2 regions of the Cupriavidus phytohabitans genome follow, and region 2 is predicted to be linked to the other one. Evidence: riboswitches for the same ligand, from Rfam matches in the RefSeq annotation. Region 2 holds a riboswitch; the other holds the start of a gene.
What was found. A riboswitch is a leader RNA that binds a small molecule or an ion and turns the genes downstream of it on or off. The one in region 2 is predicted to bind glycine.
Positions count from the first base shown of each region.

Region 1: it holds a riboswitch for glycine, as region 2 does, so the genes downstream of both, gcvT (glycine cleavage system aminomethyltransferase GcvT) here and J8I34_RS15310 (D-amino acid dehydrogenase) in region 2, are expected to answer to the same signal.

Region 1 covers NZ_JAGIQB010000008.1:178,069-182,245, forward strand. The annotation lists gene gcvP (aminomethyl-transferring glycine dehydrogenase) at 1-804, opposite strand, end outside; gene gcvH (glycine cleavage system protein GcvH) at 902-1,282, opposite strand; gene gcvT (glycine cleavage system aminomethyltransferase GcvT) at 1,382-2,509, opposite strand; glycine riboswitch at 2,605-2,728, opposite strand; glycine riboswitch at 2,750-2,836, opposite strand; gene J8I34_RS08020 (YMGG-like glycine zipper-containing protein) at 2,939-3,166, opposite strand; gene J8I34_RS08025 (UvrD-helicase domain-containing protein) at 3,443-4,177, shown strand, end outside.
Region 2 covers NZ_JAGIQB010000019.1:60,114-64,290, reverse strand. The annotation lists gene J8I34_RS15315 (TonB-dependent receptor) at 1-1,461, opposite strand, end outside; glycine riboswitch at 1,711-1,812, shown strand; glycine riboswitch at 1,813-1,933, shown strand; gene J8I34_RS15310 (D-amino acid dehydrogenase) at 1,988-3,253, shown strand; gene J8I34_RS15305 (Zn-ribbon domain-containing OB-fold protein) at 3,490-3,888, opposite strand; gene J8I34_RS15300 (thiolase family protein) at 3,913-4,177, opposite strand, start outside.

The DNA.
Region 1 (4,177 bases), on a different contig from region 2:
GATCAGCGTCAGCGCCAGCAGGTCGGCGGCAGCCACCACCAGGCCACCGGCGGCATGCACGGCGTCGGCGATGGCGCGGTAGTCATTGACGTCGCCGTTGACGCCCGGGTACTGCAGCAGCACGCCGAAGGCGCCCGCGGCAGCGGCGTCGGCGGCAGGGCCGACCTTGACTTCGATGCCCAGCGGCAGCGCGCGCGTGCGTACCACTTCCAGCGTCTGCGGCAGCACGTCGTCGGCGACGAAGAAGGTGTTCGAGTCGTGCTTGTTCACGCGCTGCAGCAGCGTCATCGCTTCGGCGGCGGCGGTGCCTTCGTCGAGCATCGACGCATTGGCGATATCCAGCCCGGTCAGGTCGGTGACCATCTGCTGGAAGTTCAGCATCGCTTCCAGGCGGCCTTGCGAGATTTCCGGCTGGTAGGGCGTGTACGCCGTGTACCAGGCCGGGTTCTCGAAGATATTGCGCAGCACGACCGCGGGCGTGACGGTGTTGTAGTAGCCCTGGCCGATAAAGCTCTTGAGCACGCGGTTCTTGCTTGCCAGGCTGCGCAGCCTGGCAAGCGCGGCTTCCTCGCTCAGCGGCTCGGTGAACTCGCCCATCGGCATGCCGTCGCGGCGGCGGATGGCGGCGGGGATCACGGCGTCGATCAGCGCGGCGCGGCTGTCATAGCCGAGCACCTGAAGCATGTGCTGCTGTTCGGGGGTATCGGGGCCGATATGGCGGGCGGCGAAGGCGTCGCGCGCCTCCAGTTCGGCCAGCGTGGGCCGGTTACCTTGGGCGGCAGTCATGGGAAGCGGGGCGTTCATGGGCAAGAACCTCGTGGGGAGCGCTGCGGCAGGTGGTCAGCCGTGCCGCGGCGCTGCAATTTGCTTGTCATTCCCGCCTTCGCGGGAATGACGGACTTCAGGCGCCGACGCTGGCCTTGTACGCGTCGGCTGACATCAGGCCGTTGACGTCGTCGCTGTTGGCGGGCTTGAGCTTGAACAGCCAGGCGTCGAAGGCGTCGGCGTTGACGCTTTCCGGCGCGGCCGTGGCGGCTTCATTGACGGCGATCACTTCGCCGGCCACCGGGGCGTAGATGTCGGAAGCAGCCTTCACCGATTCGACCACTGCCAGCGCGTCGCCGGCACCGACCGACTTGCCCACTTCGGGCAGTTCCAGGAAGACGATGTCGCCCAGCGCGTCCTGTGCGTGGTCGGTGATGCCAATGGTGAGCGTGCCGTCGGCTTCGACGCGCACCCACTCATGCGACTCGGTGTATTTGAGGTCGGCGGGGAAATTCATGAAGGTTCTCCGGATTCAGATCTGTTTCTTGTTGGGTGATGCCTGCCCGGCAACGCTGCCGGCAGGCGAGGGCGACCGTTGGGTGAGCGGGTGTTTCCCTCAGCTCACGAGTGCCTTGCCATTACGCACAAACGGCAGTTTAACCACAGTCGCGTTGAGTTTGCGGTCGCGGATCTCCACCTGCACGGTGTCGCCGACGTTCACGCCCCGCGGCAGGCGCGCGAACGCAATCGATTGCGACAGCGAGGGGCTGAAGGTGCCGCTGGTGATTTCGCCGTCACCGGCGGGCGTGATGACCTTCTGGTGGGCGCGCAGCACGCCGCCTTTCTCGCGCAGGATCAGGCCGAGGAACTGCCGCTGTTGTCCGTTGGCGGCCAGCGCCGCCTTGCCGGTGAAGTCGCGCTCGCTCTGCAGGTCGACGGTCCAGGCCAGGCCAGCGTCCAGCGGCGAGGTATTGATGTCCATGTCCTGGCCGTACAGGTTCATGCCGGCTTCCAGGCGCAGCGTGTCGCGCGCACCCAGGCCAGCCGGGCGCACACCCGCGGCGTTCAGCTTTTCCCACAGGCCGGCGACGCTGGCGGCCGGCACGACCAGCTCGAAACCGTCCTCGCCGGTGTAGCCGGTGCGCGCGACCATGACCTCGCCGAGTGCGGGGTCCTGCACCACCACAGCGTTGAACGGCTTGAGCGCATCGGAAGGTTGGGTCGAGGGGAAGGTGCTCCACACCTTGGCGCGGGCGTTGGGCCCCTGCACCGCCACGATTGCCAGCGGCTGTGCGCCGGCCGGCGCGACATCTTCACGGCGCGGGGTAATGGTCACGCCGCTGCCGGTGGCATCGTTGCGGGCGCGGATCCAGTCGATATCGCCGACCGCGGTGCCGGCGTTGACCACCAGGCGGAAACGGTCCTCGGCAAAGAAGTAGACGATCAGGTCGTCGATCACGCCGCCTTTCTCGTCGAGCATGCACGAGTACAGCGCCTTGCCCGGCGTCTGCAGCTTGTCGACGTTGTTGGCCAGCAGGCCGCGCAGGAAGGCGCGGGTATTGGGGCCGCTGAGATCGACCACGCACATGTGCGACACGTCGAACATGCCGGCGTCGGTGCGCACGGCGTTGTGCTCTTCGATCTGGGAGCCGTAGTTGACCGGCATGTCCCAGCCGCCGAAATCGACCATGCGGGCGCCGAGGGCGCGGTGGATGGCGTTGAGGGGCGTGGCCTGGAGCGTCATGGAATCCTCGGGGGCAATGTCGGGTTGCGAAAACAAAAAAGGGCCATCCGCCGCGGCGATCGCTACGCCAATATGGCAAGCAATCCGCTGCGGCGGATGACCCCTCTGTCCTCGATACCTGAGAGATTACGAAGCGGATCCAGTGGACCCAACCTCGCGCGCCCCTTCGGTGGGCACGCTCGCCACGAATGGCGGGTGCCGCTCTCCAGAGTGCGGCATGCATCGTGTGCATGTTGCATGCCGATCCGAACGGTCCGTGGTGCCTGAGAGTTTTCGGGTGATACCCCTTCGGCGGCGCAGTTCTGCGCGCTCTCCCGGTCGGATGCGCGCAATGTACGGGAGGCCCCGGCCTTTGTCAAACCAGGCCGGACGGCCGCCCGGCGGCTGTACCCGTTCCTGCGCCCCGCCGCCAGGGGGCGGAACGTAGCGTTATTTATTCTTGTCGTCGGTCACGACGTTACCGATCACGCCGCCCACGGCCGCGCCACCCAGCGTACCCAGTGCGCTGCCCTCGGTCAGGATGGCACCGCCCACGGCACCCGCGCCCGCGCCGATGGCGGTATTGCGCTGCTTCGGGGTCATATCCGCGCAACCAGCGAATGCCGCGACCGTCGCGCCGATCAGGGTCACCTTGGTCAATGTCTGCAGGATATTCATTGTTGGCTCCGAGTGATGAATATTGCATGTCCGAGACACGCCTGGACATGACTGTTAGAACCTGGTGCACGTTCATCGGCTCCGGCCTTTACGAAGTGTTACGCCAGTGACACAAGGAGGGCCGACGATGCGGCAGGCGCTGACTGACCAGGCGCGGCCAGCGTGTTAACATCAACAGCTTTGCCGCCGGGCGCGTTTGCTGCCCCTGGCGCGCGCCTCGCATTCGCCCCATTTATTCGCCCCATTCATCCGCCCCATCTCCCGACCGCCCTTCGCATGAGCCACGGCCTGAATTCCGCCCAATCCGAAGCCGTCCGCTATCTGGACGGACCCTGCCTGGTGCTGGCCGGGGCGGGTTCCGGCAAGACCCGCGTGATCACGCAGAAGATCGCGCACCTGATCGAGGACAAGGGCTTCGAGCCGCGCCATATTGCCGCGGTCACCTTCACCAACAAGGCGGCCAAGGAGATGCAGGAGCGCATCGGCAAGCTGATGGAAGGCAAGACCACGCGCGAGGGCAAGCGCATCCCGCTCAAGCAGCTGACGGTCTGTACCTTCCACTCGCTCGGCGTGCAGATCCTGCGCATGGAGGCGGAGCACGTCGGCCTGAAACCGCAGTTCTCGATCATGGATTCGGATGACTGCTTCGGCCTGATCCAGGAGCAGCTCGGCACTACTGACAAGAAGCTGATCCGCGGCGTGCAGAGCACGATCTCGCTGTGGAAGAACGGCATGGTCGATCCCGAGGCCGCGATCGCGCAGGCCGCCAATGCCGACGAACACCAGGCCGCGCTGGTCTACCGCAACTACGTCGCCACGCTGAACGCCTACCAGGCGGTGGATTTCGACGACCTGATCCGCCTGCCGGCAGAACTGTTCGCGCGCAACGAAGCGGTACAGCTGAAGTGGCAGAACCGGCTGCGCTACTTCCTGGTCGACGAATACCAGGACACCAACGCCTGCCAGTACCAGCTGCTCAAGCTCCTGGCGGGCGGCTCGCACCTGCGCGCG
Region 2 (4,177 bases):
CCAGTGCTCCCAGCGCACGCCCGGGATCAGCTTCCAGTCATCGGCGAAGTACCACGCGTCCTGCGCATACAGCGCCTGCGTCTCGGTCTTGCCGGCAAAGGCGTTGTTGAACGCGGAGATGGTGGCGGCCTGCCAGTCCGAAGTGTTGTAAGTGGTGTTGCTGAGCCGGTAGTTGTCGTAGTGGTAGCCGAAGGTGACCCAGTGGCCGCCCTTGAGCTGCTGCGGGCGATAGTCGGCCTTCAGGTCGAGCGTGCGCCAGCCGGTGCCGTCGCCATAGGTCACCGTGCCCGGGCCGTTGCCCGCGGTGCTGGCGGTGCGGCCGATGTCCTTGCTGACATCGAACAGCGACGCCACGCCGGAGAAGTTCCAGCCGGTCTCGTTGCGCGTGCGCAGCGACAGGCCGTAGAGCCAGCGCGCGTCTTCGCCATTGCTGGGCGCGAATGCGTTGGCAGGGATCACGTAGCGGAAGCCGCCGATATTGACCGGGCCGCTCGACACTCCATTGCCGTTGGCATCGCGCAGGTAGCTGCCGGTGGCGCTGGAACGGTCCTGCTGCCAGTAGGCGGCGGTGAACTGCGCCTGCAGCGTGTTGGTGATGTCGTAGGCGAGCTTGACCTTGAGCTGGTCCTGCACGGTGTGCGTGACGCCCTCGCTGTTGACGCCCATCACGGTGCGATCGGCGCCGGTCTGGTCCTGGTCGAAGTAGGCGCCGGTCACGGGCTTGTCGGCCGAGGTCGCACGCACGCTGGAGCGCGCCGCGGTGTAGAAGCTCAGCGGCTGGCTCTTGCTGTCCTGCCGGTCCACGCTGACCAGCCACGAGAACGGCCCGACGCGGTCGCCCACGTAGGCGTTGGCGTGCACGCCGTTGAAATTGTCGTGCGTGCCGTACAGGTTGAAGCGCTGCGTGAGCAGCTGCACGCTGGCATCGCCCTCGAACTTCTCCGGCGTGCGCGTGCTGATCAGCACGGTCGCCCCCAGCGAATTGCCCGGATACAGCGCCGAATACGGGCCATACAGCACGTCGACGCGCTCGATCTCGGCGGCGTTGACCAGCGACCAGCGCGGCGGGAAGGTGAAATCGGAGCCCAGCAGGTTCGACAGCAACAGGCCGTCGGCATAGACCAGCCCGCGTGCCGACTGCCGCGAGCTGGTGCTGCGCACCGAGATGATCGAGTTCATATCGCCGATGAAGCGCTTGCGCACGGCGAGGTTGGGCGCGTACTTGAGCGCGTCTTCGGTGTTGACCACGTTGAAGTCCGCCATGCGCGCGGCGCTGATGCCGTAGGCGGGCGATGGCGTATTGGGCGGCGTGGCGGGCGTTTCGCCGCGCTCGCTCTTGGCCGAGACCACGACTTCCTGCAGGGGCTGCGGCGCGGCGACGGGTCCATCCGCCTGCGCGCCGGCAATGCCGGGGCCCATCAGCGCGGCCGAAGCGGCCAGCGCGATCCGGTTTCTTCTCACTGGAATGCCTTTTCTGTTCTTCTGGCTCGCCCGTCTGGTGCGCCGTATCCGGCTCGTGGCGCACTTCCTCCGCGTAGCGAGTGCCGACATTCTAGGTGCCGGGACGGTTTGACGCAGTGCGACATAGCGCCGCGCCGGTGCGGAAACAAGGCGGCCGACCCAGGCGAGTGCCTGAAGCTCCATCCACGTTTACCCGCATATCCACACGGGGGCTTTATCTCTAGATTTGCCCGGATTGGCTCACACGCCAACGTGATGCTGGGAGAGACTGATCCGGCGGCAGCCGCCGCGGACAGCGCCGAAGGAGCAACCGCCCCGGAAACTCTCAGGCAGAAGGACCGGTATCACGCGTCACAGCACTCTGAAGAATGCCGCCATCGTCAGCCGGCATACCGAAGGAGCAAGCGGCCCTCGCCCCCCGTACAAGCGGCGATTGTCGTGAATCTCTCAGGTCAGGAACAGAGGGGGCGTCCGCCACGCATGTCGCGTGCGGGCTCCAACTCCGACGTTTCTGGACTGCCAGATCATGAAGACAATCGCCGTCATCGGCGGTGGCATCACCGGTGTCACCACTGCCTACGCGCTCGCCCGGCGCGGATTCTCCGTCACCCTGTTCGAGCGCCACCGCTACGCCGCGATGGAAACCTCGTTCGCCAATGGCGGGCAGCTTTCCGCCTCCAACGCCGAGGTCTGGACGCACTGGTCCACCATCCTCAAGGGCCTGAAGTGGATGCTGCGCAGCGATGCGCCGCTGCTGGTCAACCCGCGCCCGAGCTGGCACAAGCTGAGCTGGTTCGCCGAGTTCATCGCCTCGATCCCGCACTACCGCCGCAACACCATCGAAACGGCGCGCCTGGCCATCGCGGCGCGCGAGCACCTGTTCGCGTGGGCCGCGCAGGAAGGCATCGACTTCGACCACAAGCGCGAAGGCATCCTGCATATCTACCGCGACAAGGCCGGCTTCGAGCACGCGGGCCGCGTCTCGGCCCTGCTGGCACAGGGCGGGCTGGAGCGCCGCGCGGTCACGCCGGCGGAAATGCGCGCGATCGAGCCGACGCTGGCCGGCACGTACTACGGCGGCTATTTCACCGAAAGCGATTCGACCGGCGACATCCACAAGTTCACCAGCGGCCTGGCCGCCGCCATCGAGCGCATGGGCGTGCGCTGCCGCTACGGCGAGGACGTGCGCAATGTCACCACCGATGGCCGCAGCGCCAGCGTCACCGTGCAGGAAGGCGCGCACAGCACCACCTCGACCTTCGACGGCGCGGTGATCTGCGCCGGCACCGCCAGCCGCGCGCTGGCCGCCGGGCTGGGCGACCGTGTCAACATCTATCCGGTCAAAGGCTATTCCATCACCGTCAACCTGAACGACGCCGCCAGCCGCGCCGCTGCGCCGACCGTCAGCCTGCTCGACGACGAAACCAAGCTGGTCACCAGCCGCCTCGGCAACGACCGCTTCCGCGTGGCCGGCACCGCGGAGTTCAACGGCTTCAACCGCGACATCCGCGCCGACCGCATCCGGCCGCTGGTGGAATGGGTGCAGCAGTGCTTCCCCGGCGTCAGCACGCGCAGCGTGGTGCCGTGGGCGGGGCTGCGTCCGATGCTGCCCGACATGCTGCCGCGCGTTGGCCGCGGGCGGGCGCGGTGCATCTTCTACAACACCGGGCACGGGCACCTGGGCTGGACGCTGTCCGCGGTGACGGCGGATATGGTGGCCGGGGTGGTGGCGCAGGCGCTGGAAGCGCAGAAGGTGGCGGTGCCAGGTGGGATGGCGCTAGGGAGGGCCTGAGCGGCTGGCTGCAAATGCAGGGTGACGACAGCGGGATTTCAAACCAGAACTACCGCCCATTGTGAACGCACCGCTCTCCCGCGAAGTGGGAGAGGGGTGGGGGTGAGGGCCGGAGCATCAACGAAGTGAAGGGCGTCGCTATGCCAGCGCCTGCCCTCACCCCCGGCCCCTCTCCCGCAAGCGGGCGAGGGGAGCAAACCAGCGGCGCACGTTGCATGCGTCGTCTGGCATCACCTTCAGGCCGGCGCAAACACCGGCACCGGCGCCCCGTCCGCGCTGGGCGCGAACTTGACCTTCACCTTCTGCCCGATGCGCACTTCATCGAGATCGCAATCGACGATATGGGTCATCATGGTCACGCCCTCGTCCAGCTTCACGTAGGCGATGCAGTATGCCTGCGGGCCAGCCTTGCGCGTGACGCTGTACGAGTAGATGGTGCCGCGGCCGCTGGCGGTCTTCCAGACCGTATCGCCCATGCAGAACGGGCACAGCGTGCGCGGATACCAGTGCGTCTTGCCGCATGACTGGCAGTGCTTGACCAGCAGCCGGCCTTCGCGCGCGGCCTGCCAGAATTCGATGTTGTCGGGCTGTTCGTCCGGGGCCTTGTAGGCCATGGGAGTGTGTGGGGTCGTCATGTCAGTTGCTCCGGCGATCGTTCATCATTCACGCTCGAGGATCAGGGTGGCGCTGCCGTGGCGCGAGCCCAGGTAGCCGCCAGTGCCTTGCGCCAGCGCCAGGTCGCAGTTCTTCACCTGCACCGCCGGATGCGCCTCGCCGCGCAACTGGCGCACGGCCTCGATCACCTTGGTGATGCCGCCGCGGTTGGCCGGGTGGTTGTTGCACAGGCCGCCGCCATCGGTATTGAACGGCAGCTTGCCGACACCCGAGATCAGGTTGCCGTCGGCCACGAACTTGCCGCCTTCG